Linked DNA regions of Terriglobus albidus. The protein of the gene in region 2 interacts with the protein of the main gene of each other region in a pairwise test. Links are inferred from orthologs where the notes say so. Each region holds a gene or a part of one and is shown on either strand. Other genes may lie near its edges.

Evidence for each region. The genes of interacting proteins can lie anywhere in the genome.
Region 1: the proteins of rho (region 2) and hfq interact in binary tests that used the Escherichia coli proteins (3 or more experiments, as listed by UniProt). The link is inferred for Terriglobus albidus from one-to-one orthologs.

What each region holds. Positions count from the first base shown.
Region 1 is NZ_CP042806.1:1,611,051-1,617,970, reverse strand. What follows is about bases 1,754-4,474. They hold hfq (RNA chaperone Hfq), read right to left. Parts: upstream 3,407-4,474; coding sequence 3,101-3,406; downstream 1,754-3,100. Other genes in these bases: FTW19_RS06455 (DegT/DnrJ/EryC1/StrS family aminotransferase), read left to right, coding at 3,700-4,474; hflX (GTPase HflX), read right to left, coding at 1,754-3,059. In the rest of the region: FTW19_RS06475 (ATP synthase F0 subunit B), read right to left, coding at 1-598; FTW19_RS06470 (ATP synthase F0 subunit B), read right to left, coding at 595-1,059; more of hflX, read right to left, coding at 1,647-1,753; more of FTW19_RS06455, read left to right, coding at 4,475-4,818; pyrroloquinoline quinone biosynthesis protein PqqE, read right to left, coding at 5,024-6,097; FTW19_RS06445 (PqqD family peptide modification chaperone), read right to left, coding at 6,105-6,410; pyrroloquinoline-quinone synthase PqqC, read right to left, coding at 6,407-6,920. UniProt on the Escherichia coli protein: RNA chaperone that binds small regulatory RNA (sRNAs) and mRNAs to facilitate mRNA translational regulation in response to envelope stress, environmental stress and changes in metabolite concentrations.
Region 2 is NZ_CP042806.1:3,064,599-3,071,776, forward strand. The notes cover bases 2,262-5,240. They hold rho (transcription termination factor Rho), read left to right. Parts: upstream 2,262-3,115; coding sequence 3,116-4,366; downstream 4,367-5,240. Other genes in these bases: FTW19_RS12140 (DNA-directed RNA polymerase subunit omega), read left to right, coding at 2,738-2,956; FTW19_RS12150 (GNAT family N-acetyltransferase), read left to right, coding at 4,667-5,240. Also shown: FTW19_RS12130 (HEAT repeat domain-containing protein), read right to left, coding at 1-554; FTW19_RS12135 (YifB family Mg chelatase-like AAA ATPase), read left to right, coding at 660-2,237; more of FTW19_RS12150, read left to right, coding at 5,241-5,527; FTW19_RS12155 (serine/threonine-protein kinase), read right to left, coding at 5,536-7,178. UniProt on the Escherichia coli protein: Facilitates transcription termination by a mechanism that involves Rho binding to the nascent RNA, activation of Rho's RNA-dependent ATPase activity, and release of the mRNA from the DNA template.

The sequences.
Region 1 (6,920 bases), 1.5 Mb from region 2 along the record:
CTGCGTACTCTTTGATGGCGCGCTGCGCATGGGCGCTGGCTGCGGCAACCTCCTGCTCGGCAGCAGTAACAATCTTGTTCTTCTCGTCCTCGAGCTGCGCCTTCATACGTGCCTCTTCGGCGGCGGCATCGGCAGCGGCCTGTGACTTCAGCGCGGAGATCTCACCATCCAGCTTCGCCAGGCGAGCCTCGACGGCGGACATACGGGCGTTGGCAGCCTCAGTCGCCGAACGGGCGTCGTTGATCTGCTTGCCGATAATGGCGGAGCGATTACGGAAGGCCTTGGGTAGCGACTTCATCAGGCCGTAGAGAACGGCAATCGCGAGGATCGCAAAGTTAAGCACCTGGAAGGCGGTGGCGGCGGTGTCCGGCTGCATGCCCAAGGCATGACCGATCTTCACGACCATCGGGCTCTTCAGGAAGGCTTCGTTAGAATCTTCTTCCTTCTTCTCAGACTTCAGCTCTTCGGGAGCCGTCAGCTCCGGCTTATCCTGCTTGGCGGCGGGGGCGGGGGCAGCTTCCTGCGCAAAGGTCAGCGGCGAGGGCGCAGCAAGAACACCGGCGAGCATCGCCGCAAACAAAATCTTCTTCAACTTCACTGCGCGCCTCCAGCCAGAACTTCCGCTGGCAAAATGGCCTTCAGGACCTGAGCCGAAAGCTGCTCGCTGGCCACCTCAATCTGCTTCTTCGCCTCAGTGAGGCTCTGCTCTACCTGTTGGCGGGCTGCGGTGACACGCGTCTGCGCCTGCTCGCGCGCTTCGGCCAGAATGGCCTCACGCTCGGCGTTGAACTGCTGCACACGCTTCTGACGGGCTTCGAAGATCTCGGCACGCGCAATGCGCAACCGCTCTTCATACTCCGACGTCTTGCTTTCAGCGGAGGCTACAGCCGACTTAGCCTGCTCCATGGCGCCGGAAGTACGCGCGCGGCGCTCGGACAGCGTCTTCTCCAGAGGACGGCGCACCAGTACGCTATAGGCGATCACCACGAGCGTAAACAACACAATCGTCGGCACGGAGCCGAGCACAAGTTCGCTAAGTGTAGCTAGGATCTCATTCATGAAATGGCTTGTCTGGAAAGCTGCCGTAACCGCGGGAACGGATCTTCAGGGCAGCGAAAGAGGCTTTCTTTTCTTCCCTTCGACATCTTATTTGTAACAAGGCATTTTGGGGCATGTCAATGTGCATTCGTGCGATAAAAGAACTAGCAAGTCGCTATTCGCACAATTTGACATCCCTGAAATATCCCCGAAAAGTACTTGACGCAATAGAGAACCGGAGTACCCTTTAAGTCACCACCTGGACCCAATTCAGGGTCAATCAGGCCGCCTCGCCGGGGACACTCTCCGCTCCCCCTCTTTGAGGCGGCCTGGTCATTTAAACGCTCAACATGGCACCTATTTTTGGGAGAAGATGGGTATCTGAGCGAAGTTCGAGCCGTAGTGCTTCCCGTACAAATGCATCAGCGGCTTCTATGAGGGCAATCTTATCCATGCCGAAGCACTCCATCCCGCGCCACATCTTCTTTGTCATTTCGTAGCGAAGCGGAGAAATCTGCTTCTCAACCCATCGGTTGAGGGCGGCGTCGCGTAAAGCGGGTCCTTCGCATTCGCTCAGGATGACAAACAAAACTACATTTTCTGCCGTCCTACGACGCCGGCTCCAACTGAAACCGCCGATACCGCCCCAGCAGACTCGCCGGGCCCCGTGCCCTCAGATAAACCAGATTCCCCTCGAACCGCTTCTTCTCAATAAACGCCCCAGCCTCAATCGCCGCCAGCGCCGCGCCCTGCTTCTGGGGGATGCGGAACTCGGCCGTCTCCGTAGGATCAGCCGCGCCTTCGCCGCCGATGCGTTCATCGATCAGCGTGATCAACCGCTCCAGGCCCTCGCCCGTCTTCGCGCTCACCGTGACCAGATCGCCTTTACCCGCGTGATGCCAGAGGTCATTCCGCTGCGCCTCATCTAACAGATCGGCCTTGTTCATCACCTCAATCACCGGCTTGCGCCCGGCATCGAGCTCCCCCAGCACCTTCTCCACCTGCGTCTTCTGCTCATCCAGCATCGGCGACGAAGCATCGCGCACGTGCAGCAGAATCTCTGCGCGCTCCACTTCTTCCAGCGTGGCGCGGAAGCTGGTGACCAGCGTGTGCGGCAGATTGCGGATAAAACCGACCGTATCGCTGAGCAACACCTTGCGCCGTGAAGGCAGCGCAAGCTGACGCAGCTTCGGGTCGAGCGTTGCGAACATGCGGCTCGACTCCAGCACGCCCGCCTCTGTCAGCGCATTGAACAACGTGCTCTTCCCCGCATTCGTATAGCCCACCAGCGCCACCACCGGCACGGGAACACCTTCACGCCGCTGCCGCTGCTGGCGGCGGATGCGCCGCACCTGTTCGAGTTGTCCTTTTACATGGTCGATGCGGACACGGATGCGCCGACGGTCGGTTTCGAGTTTGGTTTCACCGGGGCCACGGGTTCCGATGCCGCCGCCAAGCTGGCTCATCGCCTTGCCTCGTCCGGCCAACCGTGGCAGCTGATACTCAAGCTGCGCCAGCTCTACCTGCAACTGGCCCTCACGGGTCCGCGCATGACGCGCAAAGATGTCGAGGATAAGCTGCGTGCGGTCGATCACGCGGCACGGCAACAGCTTTTCAAGATTGCGAAGCTGCGAGGGAGAGAGGTCGTGGTCAAACAGCACCAGCTCGGCGCCCGTGCTCTCGGCCATGGCGACAATCTCTTCCGCCTTGCCCTGACCCACCAGCAACGCAGGGTCGGGCTTCTGCCGCCGCTGGATCATGACCGAGGCGATCTCCGCTCCGGCCGAACGCGCCAGCTCACGGAACTCCTCGAGCGCGGCCTCAAAGTCGAGGTCAGCCACAGGCACGGCAGGTTCTACGGGAACGCCGGTCGCTGCAGCATCAATAGCTGCAGAGGCGCGCGCCCGCGCAGCCACGTACGGAACCTGCCGCCGCTCGCCGGTAAACTCCACCGCGACCAGAACAGCTCGCTCCGCGTGTGTGCTCAGACTGCGTTCGCGAAGTTCGTCAGCCTGCCGCAGCCTCTCTATGAGAAGCCGCGGCTTCTGTATGCCTGCCAATGCTAGGCACCTGCGGGCTCATGCGCGGCGACAGCGGCCGACGAAGGAGCGCCATGCGACATGGCGGATCCATGCGGCCGTTCGCCGTGACCCGTAGCGGACCGCCCACTGACCACGGTGGAGATAGCGTGCTTGAAGATCAACTGCTCCTGGCTGTTGTTCTCGAGCAACACGGAATACTTGTCGAAGGAGCGGATACGGCCCGTCAGCTTCACGCCACTTACGAGGTAGATCGTGATGGGGCTCTTGTCTTTGCGGACAGTGTTGAGAAAAGTGTCCTGAATGTTCTGCGCCGGCTTCGAATCCATAAAGGCCGATCTCCTTTTAGATTTTCTGGTTCAAAATGCGTTGCTGGAAACAGTGAAGCTGCACCGCTTCCCCCGGGTTATGTGAGGGAAACTGCAGCGGCGTCCAGACTCAAAAGTCCTGAGCGAGTTCACAATACGAGCATTGTGCCGAATTTTCAACACTTGCTGCCCTAATAGACGCACAGGGATGCCCTTAGGCTGCTCAAAATTTGCTGTTTCTTCGCACTCCCCCTGACTTTCTTTCATCTGCGCCTCACTTTCTTTCATTCTTCAGGGAGCTTAAGATCAACCTCGTGCCGAACGCCGTTCCTTTGCTCGATTTTTCTCGTGAATACCAGCTCCGCCGCGAAGAGATTCTCGCCGCCCTGGAACTGGTCGCCGACTCCCAGAAGTTCATCCTTGGGCCCGAAGTCGAACAATTTGAAGCAGCAGCCGCTGCCGCTCTGCAGGTCAAGCACGCCATCGGCTGCGCTTCCGGCACAGACGCCCTCTGGCTCGCCCTGGCAGCCGCCGGCGTAGGTCCGGGTGACGAGGTCATCACCACCCCGTTCAGCTTCTTCGCCTCTACCTCGGCCATCCTGCGCGCGGGCGCTATCCCGGTCTTCGCCGATATCGACCCGGTCACCTTCAACCTGTCTCCCGCCGCTGCCGAAGCCGTAATTACCCCGCGCACCAAAGCCATTCTCCCGGTCCACCTCTACGGCCAGCCCGTCGACTGGGACCACTTCCAGCAGATCGCAGACCGCCACAAACTGCTGCTCATCGAAGACGCCGCCCAGGCCTGGGGAGCACGCTGGAAGCAGATCCCGGCCGGGTCGCTCGGCGCCTCCGCGGCCTTCAGCTTCTACCCCACCAAAAACCTCGCCGCCATGGGCGATGCCGGCATGGTCACCACGAACGACGACACCGTCGCCGACCACGCACGCGCCCTGCGCACTCACGGCATGCGCCAGCGCTACTTCCACGATGAGATCGGATGGAACGCCCGCCTCGACAGCTTCCAGGCAGCGGTGCTGAACGTCCGGCTGAAGTACGTCACCGCCGGCAATGAAGAACGCGCTCAAATCGCGGAGAACTACCTGCACCTCTTCCAGCAGGCCGGTCTGATCGGCGCCATCACGCTGCCGGAGATGCTGACCAACGCCCACTCCGCCTGGCACCAGTACGTCATTCGCGCCCCACGCCGCAACGACCTGCGGACACACCTCACCGCCCATCAGATCGGCACCGAGATCTACTACCCGCTGCCGATTCACCTGCAGCCGTCACTCTCCCATCTTGGCTATATGGCAGGTACGTTCCCACACTCCGAACAGGCGGCGCATGAGGTTCTGGCTCTACCCATCTTCCCCGGACTGCGGATGGACGAACAGGAGTTGGTCGTCCAACGGATCGCCGAGTTTTATTTTTAAGCGCGGTTGAGCCGTTGAATGGTGGTTTGCGGGGCTGGTTAGGCGATTGTGGAGGGTAAAGCAGGTCCTTCGCTTCGCTCAGGATGACAACCAGAAAGCGGTTCGCGCATAGCGCGAATGCCCACATAAGCTACGCGTATGTGGGGCACCCAGTGTATTGGCGCCCGGAACTGCTCACCATTCAACTATTCAACTATTCAACTATTCAACTATTCCGGTAAATCGGCAGTAGATCATCCCCCGCCGGCTTCCGCAGCTCTTCCATCAACCCATGCTGCGGGCTATACGTACACACCGGATCGATCGCTTCCATATCGCCCGTCAACAGAAACGCCTGGCACCGGCATCCGCCGAAGTCGCGTTCTTTCCGCTCGCAGCTTCGGCAGGTCTCCGACATCCACGCGTCACCACGAAACCGCTCAAACGCAGGCGACTGCCCCCAGATCCACGACAGGCTTTTCTCCCGCACGTTGTCGAATGCGAACCCCGGCAGAATACCCGCCGAGTGGCATGGAAGCGCCCGCCCTGCGGGATCGATGAGGATCATCTGCCGTCCCCATCCGCCGACACATGCCTTGGGGAAATTGGCGTAGTAGTCGGGCAGCACAGCGTCCAGATGGATCTTTCCCCGCAGACGCGTCTTCGCTGCTTCCACCACAGGCAGCGCGTACTGCACCTGCTCCTCTGTCGGCATCAGCAGACTGCGGTTCTTCAGCGCCCAGCCGTAGTACTGCACGTGTGCGATCTCGATGCGGTTTGGCTCCAGCGACTCTGCCAGAGCAATCATCTCTTCCAACCGATCAAGGTTCTGCCGGTGCACCACCAGGTTCACCGTGAAGGCAAGCCGCTGCTGCTTGATCAGCGGAACCAGCCCCAGCTTCCAGGCGTGAGCCCGCGTTCCGGCGATGTAGTTGGCCCGTGCCTCATCTGCGTCCTGAAAGCTCAGTTGCAGATGTTCCAGCCCGGCCTGCACCAGCCCTGCGAGCCGTTCCTCGGTCAACCCCACACCCGAGGTCACCATATTCACGTAGAGCCCCGCATCGTGGCCTGCCTGGATCAGCTCAGCCAAATCCTTGCGCGCGAGCGGCTCCCCGCCCGTCAGATGCAGATGCAGGATACCCAGTGCCGCTGCCTCCTGAAAGACACGCCGCCACACCTCGGCCGGAAGCTCCGCCGCTGCCTGCTGCATCTCAATCGGGTTCGAGCAGTAGAGACAGTGCAGCGGGCACCGGTGAGTCACCTCACAGATAAGCGATTGTGGCCGTGTCGTTGCAGGCATTACATCATCACCCCTGCAGCACGCCGCGTTCGGCCAGGCGGCCGAGCAGCGCTACTACATCGTCGAGCATCTCGTTCTCATCGGCTCCTTCATATTTCGCCGCCAGATTATGGACGATCTCACGCACGGTACGTCTGCCATCCACCTCCAGCAAAATGTCGCGCGACGGACCGCTCAGCTCCAGCACGCCCTCGGGGATCAGTACCACGTCCTGCGTCGGATGCAGCCGGTATCCCGGTGTCATCTGCGGAATCGAATCGGGTGTCATGGAGTCGGGGCTCATGGAGTCGGGGCTCATGGAGTCAGAGCTCATGCTTCCCCCTTCGGCAGAAAACATCCCGGAGGCGGTAGCCCGGGAACAACATATGCGTGCTCGATCGCATCGAGCTGCGCCCACAGGATCTCGCACTTGCGCTCCAACGCGCGGATCACCTGCTCCTGCTCTTCGCGGTTGCGGGCGTGCTTCGTCACGTAGTCCAGAGCAAACGCCGCGTCTTCCGGGGCCTGCGTCAACCGGCCCACAAAGTAAGCCAGCCCCGGCTCCAGGTAGGGATAGTGAAGCTTCATCCGGTCCATCCGCAGGCTGATCAACTGCCGCGAGAACAGCTCCGTCAGACTTGACGCTACAGCGACCAGCAGTGAACTGTCACGCACCAGTGAGAGATAAGCATCCACCGAGAAGATCACCGCCGGCAGCACGCCCTTGTAGGCAATCGTGTCTTCACGCGGAACGCCGGCAGCCTCCGCCAACTGAATCCACTTCTCTACACCGCCGTATCCGCTCTCGTCACCATCGTGATCGACAATGCGCTTCCGCCAAGCG
Region 2 (7,178 bases):
GAGTGCATATCCTTGCTGGCCTGATGCATCGCTCCGCCAAGCATGCCTGCATTTCCTTTGCGTTCGCCTTCAACGACAGCGAAGAGAAGGTCCTGCCCTGAGTGATCTCCCATGCTCCACAGCGTAGTCGCGGAGGCGAAGGCGATCTGCGGCTTGGGATCATCCAGCAGTTTGCGCAGTGTTGGTACGAACATGGAATTCTTCGTCTGCCCCATGGCGGCGATGGCAGCAATACGTACGTCAAGATCGGGGCTGTCGATCGCCTCCAGCAACATCTTTTGTGCCTTCGGTTCTCCGCCTAAATCGCCAAGGGCAGCGACGACGATGACGAGCGTCTCGGTTTTCTTTTCGGATGCCTCTTTATCCAGCAGGGTCCAGGCATCCGTATTGATCTGTGAAGGGGTAGCCTTCGGCGGTTCGGGGGTTGCATCCTCTGCAGAACGTCGCATCTCCGCAGGTGCAACCGCGTGAAGACAGAGAAATAAGACAATCAGTCCGCCGACCCAGGCAAGAAGATGCAGCGACCGACGCAAACGAGACGTATAAGCCTTCATGTTGTTTTTCCGGCGCTTGCAGCGGGAAGAGTTCTGCAGCGTTCTACTGCTTGGTTGGATGCTATAGTCGGAAGAATTTACTGCCTTCGCGAAACACAGGTTTACATGCTCTTTAAGACTCGTAGTGCTGCCGTTTACGGTATCGACGCACATTTGATTGATGTTGAGGTTGACTTTTCCACAGTGGTCCGAGACGCGGAGACCTTTTCAACCGTCGGCCTGCCCGATGCAGCCGTGAAAGAGAGCCGTGATCGTGTACGCAGCGCTATCCGCAACTCCGGCTTCGATATGCCGCCGGTGCGCATCACCATCAACCTCGCTCCCGCGGATATACGTAAGGAAGGTTCAGGGTTCGATCTACCGATCGCGCTTGGCATCCTGGGCGCCTATGGCGCATTGCAGCCGATTGATCTTACAGAGTTTCTCTTTCTCGGAGAGCTTGGGTTAGACGGCACTGTGCGTGCGGTACAGGGAATTCTTCCCGTAGCTGTTGCTGCACGGCAGAAGGGCGTGAAGCGGCTGGTGGTTCCAACCGTGAACGCACGCGAGGCTGCCGTCGTTGATGGCCTCATGGTGTATCCGGTGCGAAGCCTGATCGAGGTAAGGGAACTGATCAATGGCATCGCTACCGGGCAGGAGAGTATCGCACCAGTGCAGCTGGATAAGAGCACGCTGCTGGATGAGATTCAGGATGCAATGCCGGACTTCTCGGATGTTCGCGGTCAGCATACGGCGAAGCGCGCTCTGGAGGTTGCCGCCGCCGGCGGACATAACGTGCTGATGATTGGACCTCCGGGCAGCGGTAAGACGATGCTCGCAAAGCGGTTCCCGTCGGTTCTGGCTCCGCTGATGTTTGAAGAGGCACTGGAGACGACCAAGATCCATTCGGTTGCCGGCGTATTGAATGCCGAGACCGGCCTGGTGACACATCGTCCCTTCCGTTCTCCTCATCACACCGTCAGTGATGCCGGTCTGATCGGTGGTGGCGCTGTGCCGCGTCCGGGAGAGGTATCCCTGGCTCATAACGGCGTTCTCTTTCTGGATGAGCTGCCGGAGTTTCCAAGAAACGTGCTGGAGGTGATGCGGCAACCGCTAGAGGATGGCACGGTGACCATCTCGCGGGCTTCCATGAGCCTGAGCTTTCCGGCTCGGTTCATGTTGATCGCCGCGATGAATCCATGTCCTTGCGGCTACTTCAATGACAAGAGCCGCGAGTGTATGTGTACGCCGCCGATGATCCAGCGGTATGTCTCCAAGGTCTCCGGCCCTCTGCTGGACCGTATCGACATCCACATCGAGGTTCCGGCGGTGCAATATAGGGAACTGCGTTCGGGAGCAGCGGCGGAAGGTTCAAAAGAGATCCGGTCTCGGGTGTTGGAAGCGCGCCGACGGCAGCATGAACGCTTCGCGCTGGCTCCGGAAGGGGCAAAACGCGGCCGCAAAATCTTCGCCAATGCCCAGATGTCGACGCAGCAGATCCGTCTGCACTGCGAGCTTGCTTCGGACGCTGAACGTCTTCTGGAGCGCGCCATGCAGCAGCAGGGACTCAGCGCGCGTGCGCATGACCGCATTCTCAAAGTTGCCCGGACGATTGCCGATCTGTCGGGTGAAACACAGATCGGTGTGCCGCACATCGCCGAGGCGATCCAATATCGCACACTCGACCGACAGTACTGGTCCTGAGGTTGCCCTGTTTTCGGGGCATATATCTCATAAGTTATTGTATTTTATGGATCTAAAAATCTTCCATTTTTGGAAGGCAGGAATTCTCTCGAATACCGAAAAAAGTATTGACCTCGCCCTCCCTTAGGCGTTACCTTCTGGAAGGTCGCGGTTGGCGGGCTGGATTCCGGGTTCGCTGCGGTGGCCAAGGGTTTCCCGTCAGGCCAGGTGTGACCCAGTCGAATTCAAATGTAAGCACGGGGCGATAGAACCCCGAATCATGGCGTCAGTTCCGTTTGGAGGTTCCTCTGGGATCTGTCACGGCGCCATCTCCACAAAGGCAGATGTGGATGTAGACAGAGAGCGCAGATTTGCGTTCGCCCGAATGGACAAAAGATAGGTGCATCCTGGAGTACCAGCGCATCGTCTATTGAACAGAAACACGATTTGCAGCTAACGAAGTCTGCGGTCGATAGCAGCGCCGGGTGAGGACTGCACCCCGGTATAAGAGAGGAATAGGTATGCGCTCAGATCTTATTTTTGGAGCACTTACGCACGTCAAGAACCGTTACCAGCTTTGCCAGCTCGCTTCCAAGGCTACGCGTAAGCTCCACAAGCCCAACACCCGTGTTCAGGACACCACGAACGAAGTTCTCGGTCGTTTTCGCTCAGAGTCGCCGGTCCATGGCACCGCCAGCCTGGCTCACTCTGATCGCGTGCAGAATCGCCGCGCGGCCTAATCGGCCTCGCGGCGTTTGCCGCTTCCTTGCATCTGGTTTGTAGTTCTACCGTAATACCTCTTCTGCAACATCCCCTTCAGCAAATCGTAGTCAGTCGTTCCGCAGTGGACATCCCCGCCCGCAGCAAGACACTCCCCAATTTACGTACAAAAGGCAACAATGACGATTTCAGAACTCAAAGAAATGAATATCCAGGAGCTGGGCAAGCTAGCGCGCAGCCTTGAGATTCCTGGGACCAGCGGACTGCGTAAGCAGGATCTTATCTTCAAGATTCTTCAGGCCCAAAGCGAGAAGGAAGGCCATATCTTCGCCGAGGGCGTGCTTGAAATTCTGCCTGATGGCTACGGATTCCTCCGTTCTCCGGACTACAACTATCTGCCCGGCCCGGACGACATCTACGTTTCTCCATCACAGATCCGCAAGTTTGATCTCAAGACCGGCGACACCATCAGCGGTAACGTCCGCCCGCCGCACGAGGGCGAAAAGTACTTCGCTCTGGTTAAGATTGAGGCCATCAACTTCGAGTCACCGGAAGAGACCCGCTCGAAGATCCTGTTCGACAACCTGACCCCTCTCTATCCGCAGGAACGCCTGAAGATGGAGACGGTGCGTGACAACATTTCCGGTCGCGTGATGGATCTGCTGACTCCGATGGGCAAGGGCCAGCGTGGCCTGATCGTTGCTCCTCCGCGTACCGGTAAGACCATGCTGCTGCAGTCGATCGCGAACTCGATCACCGCGAACCACCCCGAGGTGGTGCTGATCGTTCTGCTGATCGACGAGCGCCCGGAAGAAGTGACGGACATGCAGCGTTCCGTCAAAGGCGAGGTCATCTCTTCGACCTTCGATGAGCCCGCTGCCCGCCACGTCCAGGTCGCCGAGATGGTGATCGAGAAGGCGAAGCGCCTGGTGGAGCACAAGCGCGACGTCGTGATCCTGCTGGACTCCATTACTCGTCTCGCACGCGCCTACAACACCATCGTTCCGCCCAGCGGCAAGGTCCTCTCCGGCGGTGTAGACTCTAACGCCCTGCAGCGCCCGAAGCGCTTCTTCGGCGCGGCCCGCAACATCGAAGAGGGTGGCAGCCTGACGATCATCGCTACGGCCCTGGTCGATACCGGCTCGCGTATGGATGAAGTCATCTTCGAAGAGTTCAAGGGAACCGGTAACTCCGAAGTCATCCTGGAGCGCAAGCTTGTCGACAAGCGCGTCTTCCCGGCGATCGACATCCAGCGCTCCGGTACGCGTAAGGAAGAGCTGCTCATCGCGAAGGAAGATCTGCAGCGTATCTGGATCCTGCGCAAGGTCCTCAATCCGCTCAGCCCGGTGGAAGCGATGGAACTGCTCACCGACAAGCTCGGCAAAACCCGCAACAACAGCGAGTTCCTGCACAACATGAACTCACTGTAATCACGTTTCGCTCTTCTGGCGCAGATCGCTTCGGCGGTGCGTGCGGTCCAGGTGGTGAGAGCGAGAGAAAGGCGCAGCCCTCGGGCTGCGCCTTTTCGTTGCGGCGAAGCATGCTTCCGCCTCTGCAAGAACTCCACGCGTCATCCAGGCGGTGTTCACGCGTGCCTGACGCGTGGTTCTCTTCCTTTCCTTCCGCTGGAGCGTTTTCCCTGTGGGTGCAATGCAAGCACAGGGGAATCTTTGCCCGCGTCGATGACGCGTGGGCCACGCGTCATCGACACGTTGTGTGAGTGTGGAGGGATGATTCACACGGCGGGCGATAAGCTGGATGACATGGGTATCAGCGTTCGCTTCTATGAAGATCCACGGTCATTCCTCGCCGTTGCCGAAGAGTTTCTGCTGTCGCGTGCTGTACTTCATAATCTGGTCCTGACCATTGTGGACACTCGGTTGGCTCAGCCTGAACCTGGCCGCTACTGGGTCGCGTTTCGCGATTCTCAGGTCGTTGGTCTGGCGCTTCAGTCTCCGCTGACATTTCCGGCTCTCCTCGTGCCGATGGAAGCGGACGTAGCCGCTGCTCTTGTCGACACCATCACGGAGGGGGGAATCATGCTGCCCGGAGTGAACGGCGAAGTGGCGACAGCCGCAAGCTTCGCCGGCAGATGGACGGAGCGGCGCCGGTCAGGTGCGGTCCCCATGCAGGCGTTCCGCATCTATCAGCTGGCCGGGCTCAATGAAATTGCTCCAGTGGGTGGGCAGCTCCGAAAGGGTGATTACAGCGATCGGAATCTGGCAGTGAGCTGGCTGCAGAAGTTCTATGCCGAGACGCATATGCACTCCGTAGACGCTGAGAACTTTATCGACACCGCTCTTGCCGCGGAACGGCTCTGGCTGTGGGACATTGGAGGCACAGTCTCGATGGCCGTCAGTAGTAAGCCTATTGCAGGCGTTGTTCGTCTCTCGGCGGTGTACACGCCGAAGGAACATCGAGGCTGCGGCTATGCCGGAGCTTGTGTCCACGCAGTCTCTTCGCTGCTCACCAACGCCGGCTACTGCTGCATCCTTTACACGGATCTGGGCAATCCCACATCGAACTCTATCTACCGCAAGATCGGATACAAAGCGGTAGGTGAGGCAATCCTCTATCGGTTTGAGTCGTAAGCAGCGTGTTAGTCGTCGAGCTTGATAAAGCCGAAGGCCTTCTGGTCGCCGATGGCGTAATAGAAGCTCCAGATCATCAACACCGTGATCACGACGATCCCGGTATACATCGGCGGAGCCAGCCAGTGCTCCGGATCGACAGTCCAGGGGAGCTGTTCCAGCAGCTTGGAAGTAAAGACAAAGACCGCGGCCGCGAGCGCTCCAACGCGCGAGATGAGATATGCCAACATGGCAGCCCATACCGCTTCCACCAGCAGGCTCCACCAGTCTCCGTGCGCCGATACGTGAGCCAGCAGCATGATGACGGCAAGGATCGCGGCGGCGAAGTACGTCTTTTTCAGAACGGCTCGTAATGCGACAAAGACCGGAATGGCGAGCACTGTGTTCACCAGCACGGTGCCGGCAAGGATCAGCACAGTATTGAGCCAGGGGATTGGGCCGCCCAGAAGCAGCGGCTCAACCTCCCATAGTTCGACCGAATGGATCCAGGGCTTCAAGAATGCGGTGAGAGCGAACTCGACGCCGGCGCAGGCGACGCCAAGGCTGACGCCCAGCAGGATGTCACGTGTCACCGTAAGGGATGTGAACTGGCGCTTGAGCAACAGAGCCATGCTGATCAGCAGACGTGGAACCCGGCGCCGGGCGAACGGCTCCATGGCAACATAACCCAGCCACGCGATGCTGGCTGACAGCAGGCCATACGACAGCTTGGTCAGCAGCCACGAGAACGTTGCATCCGGACTGCCCGTTGGTTTGAATCCGCAGAAGGCAGCGGCGACAAAGAGCAGGAAGACTCCGGAGGCCAGCGTGTAGGCGCCGCGTGTATCACCGCGACGCATGGCGAGGTTGCGACGCACCAGGGGAATGGCGGTAGCGAAGAAGGCGAGATAGAGGAAGATCTGGCTCCACGTCGCGGCGATAAGACCCTTCGCGACCGAGAGCGGCTTGTTCCAGGGTGGCATTACGCGGAGATAAGTGAACTTGCCGTACCAGGAGCTGGCGGTGAAGCTGACCTCTGTCTCCGGATGGCCAGGATAGGTACCGACCCATTCCCGCTGCTCATGCATCGCAACCGGAGGCGTAATGGTGGGGGTGACCTCGTGCATCAGCTTGGGATCGAGTCCGGCGGCGGCGAAGGCTGCATTCCAGTCCGTGGGCTTGGCGTCGTGTTGCGCGTTCAGCTCTTCCTGGGCAGGCATATTGACCAGCCGGATCAGGCGGCCGTTGGAGTCAACGTCGATGGAGACCATTCCTGGGCGGTTCGCCGCCGGATCGGTCTGCGTCGGCAGGTTCCTTGGGCTCAACTGTATTGGAAGCAGGGAATCCCGATAGGTCCTGTAGGTGAGAATGAGCGGGCCTTCGCTGGCTGCGGCCATCTTCTTAGGATCCGTCTGATAGTACTCGGCGATGTTTCCATTGGTCTGCAGCCAGGCTGCGGTATTTCTGGCGCGGTCGGGAATATGCAGTTCGCGCAACAGCTCCTGAGAGCGATGGAGCATCTCGTCGTACGACAGAGCGGGTGGTGCAACGCCGAGCGTCGTAGCCTTCGGTGCGAATAGAAAGCAGCTCACAAAGCCGAGAATGGTAATTCCAAGCAGGGTCCAGGCGCGCATCAGCGGCAGCTCTGACTCATTCGCGGCTGAGGTGAGCG